Regions from separate parts of the Bradyrhizobium sp. USDA 4451 genome, predicted to be linked through region 1. Evidence: predicted binding sites of a transcription regulator. Region 1 holds the regulator's gene; the other holds the start of a gene.
The links. The regulator LexA, encoded in region 1, represses DNA repair genes until DNA is damaged. The targets are predictions, from matches to a motif close to TGTTCNNNNTGTGTTCNG.
Positions count from the first base shown of each region.

Region 2: the regulator LexA is predicted to act here: its motif matches at 2,573-2,590, upstream of ACVMB0_RS20650 (ImuA family protein).

Region 1 covers NZ_JBTRCH010000001.1:5,932,846-5,940,526, reverse strand. The annotation lists partial or broken gene ACVMB0_RS27405 (ComEC/Rec2 family competence protein) at 1-266, shown strand, start outside; gene ACVMB0_RS27400 (hypothetical protein) at 263-490, opposite strand; gene ACVMB0_RS27395 (hypothetical protein) at 648-1,076, opposite strand; gene lexA (transcriptional repressor LexA) at 1,353-2,057, opposite strand; gene ACVMB0_RS27385 (molybdopterin molybdotransferase MoeA) at 2,301-3,512, opposite strand; gene ACVMB0_RS27380 (HAD family hydrolase) at 3,538-4,164, opposite strand; gene ACVMB0_RS27375 (hypothetical protein) at 5,687-5,872, opposite strand; gene ACVMB0_RS27370 (hypothetical protein) at 6,642-6,890, shown strand; gene ACVMB0_RS27365 (hypothetical protein) at 6,930-7,157, shown strand; gene ACVMB0_RS27360 (hypothetical protein) at 7,337-7,465, shown strand.
Region 2 covers NZ_JBTRCH010000001.1:4,488,373-4,496,053, forward strand. The annotation lists gene ACVMB0_RS20640 (inorganic phosphate transporter) at 1-384, opposite strand, end outside; gene ACVMB0_RS20645 (UdgX family uracil-DNA binding protein) at 971-2,404, opposite strand; gene ACVMB0_RS20650 (ImuA family protein) at 2,663-3,457, shown strand; gene ACVMB0_RS20655 (Y-family DNA polymerase) at 3,543-5,153, shown strand; gene ACVMB0_RS20660 (error-prone DNA polymerase) at 5,221-7,681, shown strand, end outside.

The sequences.
Region 1 (7,681 bases):
TCGTCACCGCCCGGCCGGCGCCGCGGGGCTGCGCGGCCTCGGTGGTCGACGCTGAGCGGCTGCGGCGTCACGGCGCGCTGGTGCTGCGTCGGACCCGTGACGGCTACGCCATCGATGCGGTCAAGCCCGGCGGGATCGACCGGCCATGGTCGCCTGCGGTTCCCGGCGACGGCGAGGCCGAGGCGACGCTCCGCGCCCCCGCCACCGCGCCACGGCCGGCCGTCGACGCCACGCCGGCGGAGAGCGATCTGCAGGGTGAGGATTAGCCGGGGTCTGGCGAGGGACCGGCCGGCAATTCGAACAGGCCGAGATGGTATTCATCGGAATCGGGGCCGGCGTCGGGCTTCTTGACGAGGGTGAAGGACGCCTCGGGGAATTGCTGCCAGACCTTCAGGTCGTCAGCCGTCACCGTCAGCCAGCCGAACCGGAACATGTAGCGGCCCGGCTCCGTGACGCGTCCAGCCTTTTGCCATGTGACCTTATCGACCACCGAGCAGGTTTCCGTGAGTGCACGTCCTCTGCGCCAGATGATGCGCCAAGGCGGCCGCCGACGCAAATCTCCTGCCGCGCCCCGGAACCCGACGTCCGGGGTCGCTCGAAATCGTTTCGGTCACTCGCCGCCGGGTCATCCTGCGGCGACGATGCGTTCAACCCAAAAACAGCGACGCAAATGCGGAGGGCCGCCGCTCCACAACCTTCGGCTTCTGCGCGACCGGCGGATGCAGTGCCGGCAATTGCAGCACGCTGACGCGCTGTCCCTCGACGAGCTGGGTCACTAGCACATGGCTGCCGTCGGGGAATTCGACCGCATCATGATGGCGATCCGGCACGTCGGGCTCGACTTCGTTGAACACGCCGACGCGGAAATTCAGCGTCTTGGTCCAGATCCAGCGGCTGTCGTAGCGAACGTTCTCGGCGAAAGCGAGCTCGGTGCCCGGCAGCATGCAGACCGCGACAGTCGGATCGTTCTCCGACGCAAAGCCGCGGGTCGACGTGCCGCGGAAGGTCGTGGTGATCAGCGTCTCTCCGACAATGGCGGGGCGCGATGCCACGGCGTGCAGACTATAGTCACACATCGGATGGCTCCTCAAATGGAGGTAGCGACCCGTGCCTCTCCTTGAGGCATAGGGCCTCTACCAGAGTGGACGATAGCGAACGAGTGTCAGCTCGTTTCTGGGCGATTGTACGACTCGCCCGAGACCGCCTCAATCACAAACACGCGACACTGCGTGAGAGGTATCGGAGCGCATCGAGCAGGCCGCATGCCGCGCTATCTTCCAAGGAACGATCCGATCTGTCGCTCGTTCCTCGCCGCCGCAAGTATTTGCCTCGCCGCCGCAACTATTTGCAATTCAGTACTTGCGATAGAGCCCGATCAGCTTGCCCTGGATGCGGACCCGGTTCGGCGGCAGGATGCGCACTTCATAGGCGGTGTTGGCCGGCTCCAGCGCGATCGAAGCGCCGCGGCGGCGGAAGCGCTTCAGGGTCGCTTCCTCCTCGTCGATCAGCGCCACCACGATGTCGCCGGTGTTGGCGACGTCGTTGCGCTGGATCAGCGCCATGTCGCCGTCGAGAATGCCGGCATCGACCATCGAGTCGCCGCGCACCTCCAGCGCATAATGCTCGCCGGAGCCGAGCATGTCGGGCGGCACGCTGATGGTGTGGCTGCGGGTCTGCAGCGCCTCGATCGGCGTACCGGCAGCGATCCGGCCCATGACCGGGACCGCGACCGGTCGATTGCCGTCATCCTCGGCGATCGGCGGCGTAGAGGTGCGCTTGCCGAGGGTGCCTTCGATGACGCTCGGGGTGAAGCCGCGGCGGCCGTTGCCGCCACCGGCCGACAGCTCGGGCAGCTTGATGACTTCGATGGCGCGGGCGCGGTTGGGCAGGCGGCGGATGAAGCCGCGCTCCTCCAGCGCAGTGATCAGGCGGTGGATACCGGACTTCGAGCGCAGGTCGAGCGCATCCTTCATCTCGTCGAAGGAGGGCGGGACGCCGGCCTCTTTCAGACGTTCATTGATGAAACGCAGAAGTTCGTACTGTTTGCGCGTGAGCATCTCGAGTATTCCCCCGGTTGATAGCGTCGTTCGATTCCGAGACTCTTCGGTGGGATCTGCAGACCGGGCCTGACCAAGGGAGCATGGTGCTTGCTGCAAGCGCTCCTGGGCGGCCTCCCGATTGTAGACACCAGTACTCGAAACAAATCATGAACGGACACTATATGTTCGATATGTGTTCCGCAACCACTTAATTTCCGGTGAACACGCCCGGCGGCGCACAATCGCCGCGGTGAGAAAACCCTATTCGGGCAGCATCAGGATCTCGCATTCGCTGCCGGCGACGGCGGCCGGCGCAAACGGCGGACGCACGAGAAGTGCGCGTGCCGCAGCGAGATTCCCGAGCAGCGAAGAATCCTGCTGCATCACGGGCGTTGCGATCAGCGTGCCGTCGTCGCGCGTCTCGAGACGCGCGCGCAGATAGTCCTCGCGCTGGTCGTTGGCAGCGAGGTCGCGGCCGAGCAAAGCGGTCGCGCGGCGATGATGAATCGCTTTTCGGCCGCTCAGCGCCCGAATCAACGGCACCAGAAACAGGAAGGCGCAGACGTAGGACGACACCGGATTGCCGGGCAGGCCGATCACCCGCATCGCCTCGAGCCGGCCATGCATCATCGGCTTGCCGGGCCGCATCGCGATCCGCCAGAACGCCATCGCGACGCCCTCGGCCTCCAGCGACTGCTTGACCAGGTCGTGGTCACCGACCGAGGCGCCGCCGGTCGTGATCAGGATGTCGGCTCCGGTGTCGCGGGCCCGGCGGATGCCGGCCGTGGTGGCCTCAACCGTATCGGCGGCAATCCCGAGATCGATGGTCTCAGCGCCTTCGGCACGCGCCAGCGCCCGCAGCGCATAGCCGTTGGAATAGACGATCTGGCCGGGTCCGGGCTGCGAGCCCGGCATCACCAGCTCGTCGCCGGTCGCCAGCACCGCGACCTTCGGCCGGCGGCGCACGGCGAGTTCCGGATGGTTCATGGCGGCGGCCAGCGACAGCGCGCGGTCGGAGAGGCGGCTGCCGGCGGCGAGCAGAACGTCACCCTCGCGGAAGTCGACCCCCGCGGGGCGGATGTGCCGTCCGACGGCGGCAGCCTCGCTGATCGTGATGTGGTCGCCGTCGACGGCGGTGTCTTCCTGGATGATGACGGCGTCGGCGCCGTCGGGGATCACGCCGCCGGTGAAGATCCGCACCGCTTCGCCTGCACCGACCGTGCGCTCGAACGGCCGGCCGGCGGCGACTTCGCCGATCACCTTGAGTCGCGCCTTCAGGTCAGCCGCATCGGCGGCGCGCACCGCATAGCCGTCCATCGCCGACATCGGCTGCGGCGGCTGAGTGCGCCGCGCGGCGAGGTCGCGTGCCAGGGTGCGGTGATAGGCGGCATCGAGCGCGACCATTTCCTCCGGCAGCGGTTCGGCGCCGGCCAGGACGGCGGACAGGGCATCGGCAACCGGCATCAGGGCCACGCTCGGAGCTCCTCAAGTCCAGGGTTCAAATACCGAGCGCGGTCAGCGCCCTTGCCACGTCATCCGTCGATGTCACGTGGACGGCATGAAGGCCGCGCGCCCGCGCGCCTTCGATATTGGCGGCCAGGTCGTCGAAGAACAGGATCCGCGACGCCGGCACGCCGATGGCTTTTACCACATGATCGTAGGCCGCGGCGTCGGGTTTCCGATGGCCGATGCTCGAGGACAGGAACACGGTGCGGAAATGGCTCAGCAACTCGGCGTGGACAACCGAGAAATGCGCGACATGGGCCGGATTGGTGTTGGAGAACGCATAGAGCGGCATCCGCTTCGCCGCGGCCGCGAGCAGGGGGGCGATATCGGGCATCTCGCCGGTGAAGATCGCATTCCAGCCTTCGAGGAACTGCGCGTCCGTGAGGTCGATGCCGAGCGTCCGGCGCAGGTTTTCGAAGAACGCCGCATCGTCGATCCGGCCGATCTCGTGATGCTTGAAGCTGTCGTCGACGACAAAGCGGGTGGCGAGGTCGGACGGCGCGCAGCCGGCATGCTGCGCCCAGTGCGCCATCACCTTGTCAAAGTCGATGTCGAGCACGACGCGGCCGATATCGAACAGCAGCACGTCGACGGAATCGGGGAGGGGGTGCGAGGTCATTGCGTGGAACCATGTACGAAAATTGCGGGCAGCCGGCAATGTCCCCGATTTGTGCGGGAGGCATGCGACTGATGTGCTGACACTGGCTCCCGCTCGGTCCATAGCTTCGCATGCTCGCGCCACAATTTCATTGTCGTCCCGGCCTAGTGCGCAATTGCGCACGGGGGCCGGGGCCCATAACCACAGGGTTGTGTTGTTGAAAACAAGCTGTGGCCCCAGCGTCGCGCAACAATTCGCTTTTGGGGTAATGGGTCCCGGGCCTTCGCCGGGACGGCGGCGAATGTGTGGCGCCGCTTGTGAATCATACGTCCGCATTCTCGCGACATGATTTGTCCGAGTCTTGCTTCTCGTTCCGCCCTCTCCGTTGGTGAGGGCGCAGGGAAAGCCGGGTGCCGATCGCACCCATGGGCCCCGAGCAATGGGGTAGAAAGCTCGGGGGTAGGACCACAGGTGTAACCGGAGCAATCCGGCTTTCCCTGCGCGATGGCTTACGGCTTATACGTGCTCTCCCCGGCGAGACTTGGCTTTGTTGTCACCGTCTTCGCAACGCGCATTGCGCAATCGGAAAAGACACCTGCCACTAGGGCGTCAGGCCTGCACGATTTCGCCGTCCGCCTCATGCGCGTTCGTCAACTGCGCATTCGGCGTCCACCGCATCTCGACCCGCGTTCGTGACGACCGCGAAGCGCCCCTCGTGTCGGGTGAGACGGGGAATTCATACACCGAGTTGCGCTTCGGATAAAGCGAAATATTTTCGCACACGGTGATTGACAGGTTTTGCTGAGTTGCCCGTCGTGTCCGGACCGCAACACCCTGCAAACACATCGCCGTCCGACGTGTGCCCTCAGCGGGCTGCACCCTTCTTCTCCAGGCGTCCAGGGAGCGGCCGACGTCGATAATCGCGCCCCTCGCTGGGCCGTCTCTTGTCGGGCGATCGCTCATTAGGAACGACAGCACCTGGCACCGCGTATTGGATAACAAACGCCACCCAACAGGAACGGCAGGTCGGCGTTTCCGGTGCCCTTGGCTCTGTCCCCGAGCCAGGGGCACACCTTCGTGGTCTTCAGGGGCGTGTCATCACCGCGCCTAATGTGTCGTAGGCGGCGATATCGTTCCAACGACTTCCATGTCTTCTTTCCGCACAGTCACCCAGCGTCCTGTCTCGGCAGCGATCTTTCGAGCTATTCTTACAGCGGCATCCTCGTCCGCCAATTCAAGCATGATGATGCTGCCTTTCCCCGAGAAGGCGTCGGGGTTTGAAATGTTGATGATGAATAGGGGTCCTTTTGGAAGGATCATCGGAGTGCCCCAGCCCGCAGAAGCCAGCATCGCATCACGCGATACCCTGTGCTTTCGTGCGCGGCGACACCGTGCAACCGCTACCAAGTTCCCGCCTTAACCTGGTTAAAGTACGTGGGATGTCGCGCAACTCGAAAATGGAGCTTTCGCATCGGTCCAGCAATCATGTTGCTCCGGTCCGCCCGCCGACGCGTTGGACGCTTTGCTTGCAAACCGTACGGCTTCACTTGCTTGGATGCTTCTCAATGGTCGCCTTGGCCCTGGCGATCGCCTCTTGAGTGCTCTGGAAGGTTTGCGTTCTGATCGGAGGACCGCCCGCAAGAGGCGTGATCTCGACGAGGAAGCCGCCGCCTCGCTGCTCGACGATCGTTAGACGATGACCCTGATATTCGATCGGCTCGGCTGACATTTCGGATGCCGTTTGGACGATGGATGCGCGACAAGCCTATGAAGGCATTGCAGCCCCCGGGGTTGCCAGGAACTTCTCGATCTCGAGGGCACGCCGGGCTTCAAGTGACTTCCTCAGCATGCGTTCACGTTCGGCTCCAGGCGGCAAGCCGCTTGCCCTGGTCCTGGCCGTTTCGGCAAGCTTTAGCAGTCTGAAGGTCAGTGACGTCGTTTGCTTAACCCGATTTCGTCGTTTCTTTCCCATGGCGTTCGGCCCGCGCGAACAATTGTCGCGCGAATTCGGCCACCAATGGCCTTGCATGGCATCTACATAGGTTAATCCAGTGCTGGCGGAATTTTTGCTGCGGGCAGGAACCAACTGGCGCGAGCATGCGGGGTGACGTGGCTGACGGCGTGTTCGGTCAGGGACGACGAGAGCCGAAACGTTCTCGTCGCTTCACGCCCGTTGTTTCTGAAATCCGAATTGGTGGAGCGGCCGCTGTTTGGGGCTCAGCGAAATTAGGACATGGCTTCTGACATGCATTTTTAAATGCGGGTCTCGGAGACGAGATGCAAACTGCGGGGATGTTGACACCTCATCGAATGGACAGCGTGGAGATGGGCTTTCTCGGCTTTGCCGGAATGTCATTCATCGCGCTCGTCGCCAGCGTGAGCTGGCTCCTGACCGGGTGACGCCGAACACGATGGACGAACGGACCTTGGCCTCAGTGTGGTGCCCACTCGCTGGGGCCCTTTCTTTCCGAGCTCCCTGGACTGGAGGCGGGTGAGGGATGCCCCACCTGGATGCTTGCCTGGGAGTTCTGCGCCGACTGATCGCAGAAGGCGACGTGAACCGCATTGCGCTGGCCGAGAGAGCGGTCAACGAGTATTGGGACGCGACCTTGCTTGGAGCCAGGAGGAGCGGACTCCGGCTCCTCCAGCAAGACGTGCTGACGCAGCTCAATGCCGTTGTGGGAGATCAGCGCGGCTTCGCCGAAACGGTGAATGCTTACATCGAGAAAAAGCTAGGCTCGGCATAACCCGGCCAGGGTCGCCGGATCGCCCCATCGAGCGCTTCCGTGCCACTCGATGCAAAACTTGTTTCCTCCCTGGCGTCATCCGCCGACGGTCTTCTCAAGGGCGACCAGCAAGCCGAAGACCGATCCCGTCACAGCGAGGAAGGCAGCAAAATAGTAAATGCGGTACATGACTGGTCGATCTGTTCCGGTCTAGCCGAGGAGATTGAATTTCGCCCAAGCGTTCCTCAGTGGGCGTTCCCGAACGCGATGCGCCGCAAGATCGGTTGAGCTACCTCGCCGCAATCGACTGTTGCACGCCATGTCGGTTCCTCGTCTCGCTTCATCGCCGGCCGTGCGCGAGCTCTGCAGGCGACGCTCATCGAGACCGGTCGTTCCTCGAACGCGAATGGAACAGTCGGCAAACCAATGTTTTTCCGTACATGGTTGGATTCGTTTGGAGGCCACCCATGCGGGACGATTATGACATCTTTGCCCACTCGGACCTTTGGTTGGCTGCGGTGGTTGCCTGCGCGCCCTCGATATTGATCGTCACGCTGATGATCATGTCGCTGATCGAGCCGCAGTTCCCCGGTTGAGGTTTCAATATTGGGTGGTCGCTCAAAACAAGCGTTCTCGGCCGACTCGTTTTTTGCCGGACAGCGCTCACATCCTGGAAAGCGCCAAACCGAGATATGCGATCAGCGCCCCGGTGCTCAGAATAACAACGACGAGCGCCTGCTCTGAACGTGCCTGTAGGGTTTTGCGGGTCACGGCGTTGACGCTCCATCTTCGAAATCATTCGATCCAACTAA
Region 2 (7,681 bases), 1.4 Mb from region 1:
GACGATGCCGAACGCGACGGCGCCGCTCGAGAGCAGCACGCCGAACAGGTTGAACATGCCCGACCACACCACGGCGACATGCGCCGGCAGCGAGCGGGTGTAGATCACGGTGGCGACCGCGTTGGCGGTGTCGTGAAAGCCGTTGACGAATTCGAAGCCGAGCGCGATCAAGAGCGCGACGAACAGCATGATGTAGGGCAGGAACGACGTGACGCGCGTGCCGGTGGCGTCGACGTCGGCATAGATGCTGTAGGCAACGAACAGCAGCGCGGCCGCAACCACGCCCAAATAAATAACCCCGGTCATGGGGTGGAAGCCTTTGTCGAGGTCCGGGCCCTTTTTCAAGGCGGGCTCGATCGAGCCGGGTAACGCCATATCGCTCATGGTAAACTCCTGTCCCAATGCCTCCGATTTTGATCGATGCATATGACAGGCAATTGAAATCGGGCCGTGAAATGAGGCGTTCGTCTGCGGCCGTGGATATCGAGCGGAATTTATGTGCAACGCATTGATGGCTCACGCGCCTTGGCGGCCTCGTGGCAATCTTCAGCAATAGACGACCACCGATCACGACGGAGTTCACCGTCCGGTTTCGCGAGGTGAGGCAATTGAGGGAGGCGAGGACGTCGCCGGAGAGACGTGGGGCCACGTGGCCAGCACATCTGGATTTCAGCACGCCTGTATTTCAAGTCGCCTGGAATCTAAGTCGTCAAGACTCCGCGTCACCAGGAAGCCGGTGCGGACTGGAAGCGAGCGAGAAGGAAGGATTGCGAGATGAGGTGGCGCGCCGCACGATCGGGGCTAGCAAACCGCGCGGCGCGCCCGCCTCGGGGTACGCCATGGCGTGAACATGACGCCCGATTACCTGCGGAACATGTCACAGTACCACGGATCAATTAAAGGTTGTAGGTATTTGTTTGCAGCTTAGAACAATTTCACGTTGAAGTGTGGTTCCACAAACCGGTGGAACTCAGGCCGCGCGGGCCGAATTGCGCAACCGTTCCGCGGCGATTTTCAGGTCGCCGATAAAGCGCTGATATTCCAGCGCCTTGGCTTTCTCGTCGGGCAATCGCAACAGATAGGACGGGTGCACGGTGACGAGCACCTTGGTGGCGTCGTGGTTAATCAGATGGCCGCGGTTCTTGTTGATCGGCGTGATCTTGCCGAGCACGCTTTGCGCTGCGGTGGCGCCGAGCGCAACCACGAGTTCCGGCTTGATGGCGGCGAGCTCGCGCTCATACCACTGACGACAAGCGCGGATCTCCGGCGTGTTCGGCTTCTGGTGCAGCCGGATCTTGCCGCGCGGCACGAATTTGAAGTGCTTCACCGCATTGGTGATGTAGACCTTGCGGCGATCGATGCCGGCTTCCCCGAGCGCGCGATCGAGCAGCTGCCCGGCCGGTCCGACGAAGGGGTGGCCGACGAGATCCTCCTTGTCGCCGGGCTGCTCGCCGACCAGCATCAGCGTTGCGCTTTGCGGTCCTTCGCCGAACACGGTTTGCGTCGCGTCCTTCCACAGCGGGCAGGCGCGGCAAGCGGCGGCCTCGTCGCGCAAGGCGGCGATCGTGTCGTGGGCCTGTTTGTTTGCAGTCGGCTTGCGGGGCATCGGCTGATCCTGAGGCTGCTGCGGCTCGGCCGCCCTGCGTGCGACGAAGGGGCCGCTGGTCATGCGCATGGCGTCTTCGATCAGCGGCTTAATGATCGAATCCTCCGGCAGGTTCCTCCAATAGGCCTGCGGCATCTCCATCACTTTCAGCCGCGCCGGATTGGAGAAGCTGTTGTCATGACGCCGCCAGGCCTCTTCGAGCCGGTCCTCGCTCGGCACTTCGGATTTGGCGACGCCGGGCGTGATCGAGATCGCGTGCCCGTCCCAATGGGCGCAGACGTCGGGCGTGAGGATCGACCACGGCATGTCGGCGAAACGGCCGGCGAAGAAAGGCGCGGCGAGCTCGACGATGTGATGCTCCGGCTCGAACCAGGCGACGTAATGCGCCGTCCGCTCGCGGCCGATCTCGCGAAAGCGAAGCTGCGCGTGCATCCGGTCGATGTCGCGATAGACCGCGCGCGCCATCGCGTGGACCTCGGCGACGTCGGGATCGGCGGTCGCGCCGAGCAGATCGTGGTGGCTGCGCAGCCGCCACAGCAGGCGATAGAGCAGGGCGAAGCGCCGATCGTCGCGATGCAGGATCGCGGCCTTTGCCAGCTCGATGAATTTGGCCGACACGCTGAACTGCGCCTGCGGCGTGTCAGGCCATTCATTCGCGCAGGCGGCCGACGACAATTCGTCGTTGCGGCGTATGGTCCAGGTGACCTCAGCGGGCTCCACGTCATGTGTCGCCAGGCGCCGCGCGGCCTTGCGCCAGCCCTCGAAATCGGTGTCGTTATCGAGCACGATGATACGCATGCGATTGCTCCATTTCCGTCACGCCCGCCATTTTCGGGGCCTTCCGCGCCCGACGCTGCGGGCGATCCGGCTGCGGCCGCTGTTCGGCTGCTGAATCCCATTGATTCCACTGATGAATCGATGGGCTCACCAATCCGATTGACTCCGCGGGCCCTGTTAGCTTTATATTAGAACATATCATGAACAAATGAGCCAGTCCCTGGTTCTCTGTTCAGATCAGTGACGGCCTCAAATTTTGGTTGGGAAGGAGCAGCGCATATGAATGGCGCACGCATGGGTACGCTTGCGTCTCTGCGCGGCAGCATCGCGCGCATCGAGGCGCCATCGGAGGCGGCGATGCCGAACCGCGTCGCGCTCGGCCACGCGAGCGCGGACGCGATGTTGCGCGGCGGGCTTGCGCCGGCCGCGCTGCACGAGGTGTTCGCCGCCGGCCATCAAAGCGGTGCTGCGACCGGCTTCATCGCGGGGCTCGCCGGACGCGTGTCGACGCGCAAGCCCCTGGTCTGGGTGCGGCAGGATTTTTCCGATCGCGAGAACGGCGCGCTGTCGATGCGCGGCATCGCCGAACTCGGCCTCGATCCGCGCCTTTTGGTCACGGTGCGCGCCGCCGATGTCGACGGCGCCCTGCGCACCGCGGCCGATGCGCTGGCCTGCGATGCGCTCGGCGCGGTCGTGCTCGAAATCTGGGGCCAGGCGCGCCAGCTCGATCTCGTCGCCAGCCGCAAGCTGACTTTGGCCGCGCAAGCCTCCGGTGTCACCGCGCTGGTGCTGCGGATCGCGGCCACGCCAATCCCCTCGACCGCGGAGACGCGCTGGATCGTGCGCGCGGCGCATTCGCCGCCCGGCCACGCCGCAAGCGCCTGGGGCGCGCCGCGCGTCGAGGCCGAACTGGTGCGCAACCGTCATGGCCCGGTCGGGCGATGGATCATGGAATGGAAATGTGATGAGTGCCAATTCAGCGAACCGTCGGCGTATCCTCAGCCTGTGGCTGCCACGCCTGCCCATCGACCGCATCAAGCGCAAGCTCGCGCAGGACATCGCCTCGCAAGCTGATGGCCGCAACGTCGTGCCGACCGACACACGGGAGGTGACAGAACCTTCAAGTGAGGTGAGCACATCGGCAGGGCTCTCTCCCCCCGTGCGGGGGAGAGTTGGAGAGAGGGGTACCACGGACGCCGGCGTATGCGGCTTACCCCTCTCCCTCACCCTCCCCCGCAAGGGGGGAGGGAACCCGTCTGCCGATGCGTCCCTTACGAAAAGCAACGTTCTCCCCAGCGTCGTCGTCGCAAAGGACCACAACGCGATCCTGCTGCATGCCATCGACGAGGCCGCGGTGCGCGCCGGGCTGGCGATCGGGCTGCCGCTCGCCAATGCGCGGGCGATCTGCCCGGAGCTCACGGTCTATGACGTCGATCCGGCCGCCGACCTGAAGACGCTGAACGACATCGCCGACTGGTGCGACCGCTTCACGCCGCTGGTCGCGCTCGACGCGCCATACGGCCTGTTCCTCGACATCACCGGCTGCGCGCATCTGTTCGGCGGCGAGCGGGCGCTGCTGCAGATCGTGACCCATGCGCTGAGCCGGCGCGGCTTTGCCGTCAGCGCCGCGATTGCCGGCACCTCGATCGCGGCGCGCACGCTGACGCGTCATGTCTCGGGCAAGATCGTCGCCGATGGCGAGGAGGCGCAAGCGGTCAATCCGCTGCCGGTGTCGGCGCTCGGTGCCGATGCCGCTGTGACCACCGGTCTGCGCCGCGCCGGGTTGAAGACCATCGGCGATGTCGCCGCGCGCGCGCCGCATGAGATCTCGGCACGGTTCGGCGCCGCCTTCACCACCTTGCTCGGCCACGCGCTCGGGCGGGGCGATGCCCCGATCAGCCCGCGCAAGCCGCCGCCCGATTACATCGTCGAGAAGCGTTTCCCGGAACCGATCGCGACCGACACCGTGATCGCGCTGACGCTGCAAAACCTCGCCAAGATGCTGGTTGCGGCGATGGACAGGCAGGGCAAGGGCGCGCGGCAGCTGGAGGCGAGCTTCTTCCGCACCGACGGTGCGGTGCGCACGATCATGGTCGAGACCGGGCGGCCGGTGACGCGGCCGGAGATGATCGACCGCCTGTTCCGCGAGCGGCTCGATGCGCTCAACGATCCGCTCGATCCCGGCTTCGGCTTCGACCTCATTCGTCTTGCCGCCGGGCGTACCGAGATCGTGGTGCAGCAGCAGCGCGATCTCGACGCGACCGTGCACGACAATGACGAGCTCTCGGCGCTGATCGACCGCATCGCCGCCCGCATCGGGGGGAAACGCGTCGTCGTGCATCTGCCGCTCGAGAGCCACATCCCCGAACGATCTGCGCTCGCATTGCCGGCGCAGCATCATCTGGCCGCCGCCGGCGCCGCCGCCTGGCCGGAGCGCGTCATCGGCGAGCCGCCGCTGCGGCCGCTCAGGCTGTTCGAGCCGCCCGAGCCGATCAAGGTGCCGTTCGCGAGCGTGCCCGACGGCCCGCCGCATCAATTCACCTGGCGGCGCGCCCTGCACGCGGTGGTGCGGGTCGAGGGCCCCGAGCGCATCGCGATGGAATGGTGGAAGCAGGACGGCGCGGCACTGACGCGCGACTACTTCCGCGTCGAGGACGCCGAGGGCCAGCGCTTCTGGATCTTTCGCGACGGCCTCTACGAGAGCGAGCTGCGCGACGAACGAGGCAAGCCGGTTCCGGCCAACTGGTATGTGCACGGGTTGTTCGCATGAAGCAAAGCGTTTTCAAGCGAAGTGGAGGCCGGTTCGCGTGAAGAAAACGCGTCAAAACGAGAATCCCATGCCCGACTATGCCGAGATCGGTATCACCAGCAATTTCTCCTTCCTGCGCGGCGGCTCCGATCCGCGCGCCTATGTGCATCAGGCGAGCGAACTGAAGATTCCCGTGATCGGGCTCGCCGATCACAACACGCTGGCCGGCGTGGTGCGGGCCTGGAAGGAGCTCGACAGCGAGAAGGTCGCCCATCCACCAAAGTTTTTAGTAGGCGCCCGCATCGTCTTCATCGACGGCACGCCCGACATCCTGGTCTATCCGCGCGATCGCGCCGCCTACGGCCGGCTGTGTCAGCTCTTGACCCGCGGCAAGCGCGGCCGTGGCATCGAGCGGGTCGAGAAGGGCGACTGCCGGCTCACGCTGCCCGATCTGATCGATTTCGCCGAAGGCCAGCTTCTGGTGCTGGCACTGCCGCATCGGTTCGAGGCGTCGAAAGCGCTCGATCTGCTCGCGCAACTGAAGGCCAGCGCCGCCGACGGCGTCTGGCTGGCCGCAAGCCTGCTCTATTGTGGCGACGACCGGCGCCGCCTGGCGCGGCTGCATGGTCTCGCCACCGAGGCCGGTGTGCCGCTGCTCGCCACCAACGAGGTGCTCTATCACCATCCCGCGCGCCGCCCGTTGCAGGACGTGCTGACCTGCATCCGCGAAAAGACCACGATCGAGGCGGTGGGCCGCAAGCTCGAGGCCAATGCCGAACGGCATCTCAAGCCGGCGCATGAAATGATCAGGCTGTTTCGCGACTGGCCTGCCGCGATCGCGGAGACCATGCGCTTTGCCGCGCGCATCTCGTTCTCGCTCGACCAGCTCAAATATCAGTATCCCGACGAACCGGTGCCGCCGGGCAAGACCGCGCAGCAGCATCTGGAAGATCTGACCTGGGCCGGCGTCGACAAATATTTCGGCGGCGTAGACAACATCGACACCAAGCTCCGCGCCACTTTGAACAAGGAGCTGGCGCTGATCGCCGAGCTGAAATACGCGCATTACTTCCTCACCGTGCACGACATCGTGCACTATGCGAGGAGCCAGAACATCCTGTGCCAGGGGCGGGGCTCGGCGGCGAATTCCGCGGTCTGCTACGTGCTCGGCGTCACCTCGGTCGATCCGACCAAGGTCGATCTGTTGTTCGAGCGCTTCATCTCCAAGGAGCGGCTGGAGCCGCCCGACATCGACGTCGATTTCGAGCATTCGCGGCGCGAGGAGGTGATGCAATATGTCTATCGCCGCTACGGCCGCCACCGCGCCGCGATCATCGCCACCGTCATTCATTATCGTCCGCGCAGCGCGATCCGCGATGTCGGCAAGGCGCTCGGGCTGACCGAGGACGTCACCGCGGCGCTCGCCGACACCGTGTGGGGCAGCTGGGGCAAGGGCCTCAACGACATGCAGGTGCGGCAGGCCGGGCTCGATCCGAAAAATGCGATGATCAATCTCGCGGTCGAACTGGCCACCGAGCTGATCGAGTTTCCGCGCCATCTCTCGCAGCATGTCGGCGGCTATGTGCTGACCCAGGACCGGCTCGACACCTATGTGCCGATCGGCAATGCCGCGATGGAGGACCGCACCTTCATCGAATGGGACAAGGACGACGTCGACGCGCTGCATATGATGAAGGTCGACGTGCTGGCGCTGGGCATGCTGACCTGCATCCGCAAATGCTTCGACCTGATCGCCGACCACAAGGGCAAGCGCTGGGAGCTCGCCTCGGTCCCGCAGGATGAAAAGCCGGTCTACGACATGCTGTGCCGCGGCGAGTCGCTCGGCGTGTTCCAGGTCGAGAGCCGGGCGCAGATGAACATGCTGCCGCGCTTGAAACCGCGCACCTTCTACGATCTCGTCATCGAGGTCGCGATCGTACGCCCCGGCCCGATCCAGGGCGACATGGTGCATCCCTATCTGCGCCGCCGGAATGGCCAGGAAAAGGTGAGCTATCCGGCGCCGGCGCCTGATAAAGGCGACAAGGACGAACTCTACAAGGTGCTGCACAAGACGCTCGGCGTGCCGCTGTTCCAGGAGCAGGCGATGCGGATCGCGATCGAGGCGGCGCATTTCACCTCGGAGGAGGCCAACGGCCTGCGCCGCTCGATGGCGACCTTCCGCAACCTCGGCACCATCGGCAGCTATGAGGAGAAGCTGGTCGGCAACATGGTGGCGCGCGGCTACGATCCGGAGTTCGCGCGCAGCTGCTTCGACCAGATCAAGGGCTTTGGCTCCTACGGCTTCCCGGAAAGCCACGCCGCAAGTTTCGCGCAGCTCGTCTACATCTCCTCATGGCTGAAGCACCATCATCCCGACGCGTTCTGCTGCGGGTTGTTGAACTCGCAGCCGATGGGCTTCTATGCCCCGGCGCAGATCGTCGGCGACGCCCGTAAGAACGGCGTCACCGTGCGCGAGGTCGATGTCTCCTTCAGCTTCGCGCAGAACACGCTGGAGGAAAAGGTCGGCGAGCACTGCGCAGTGCGCCTCG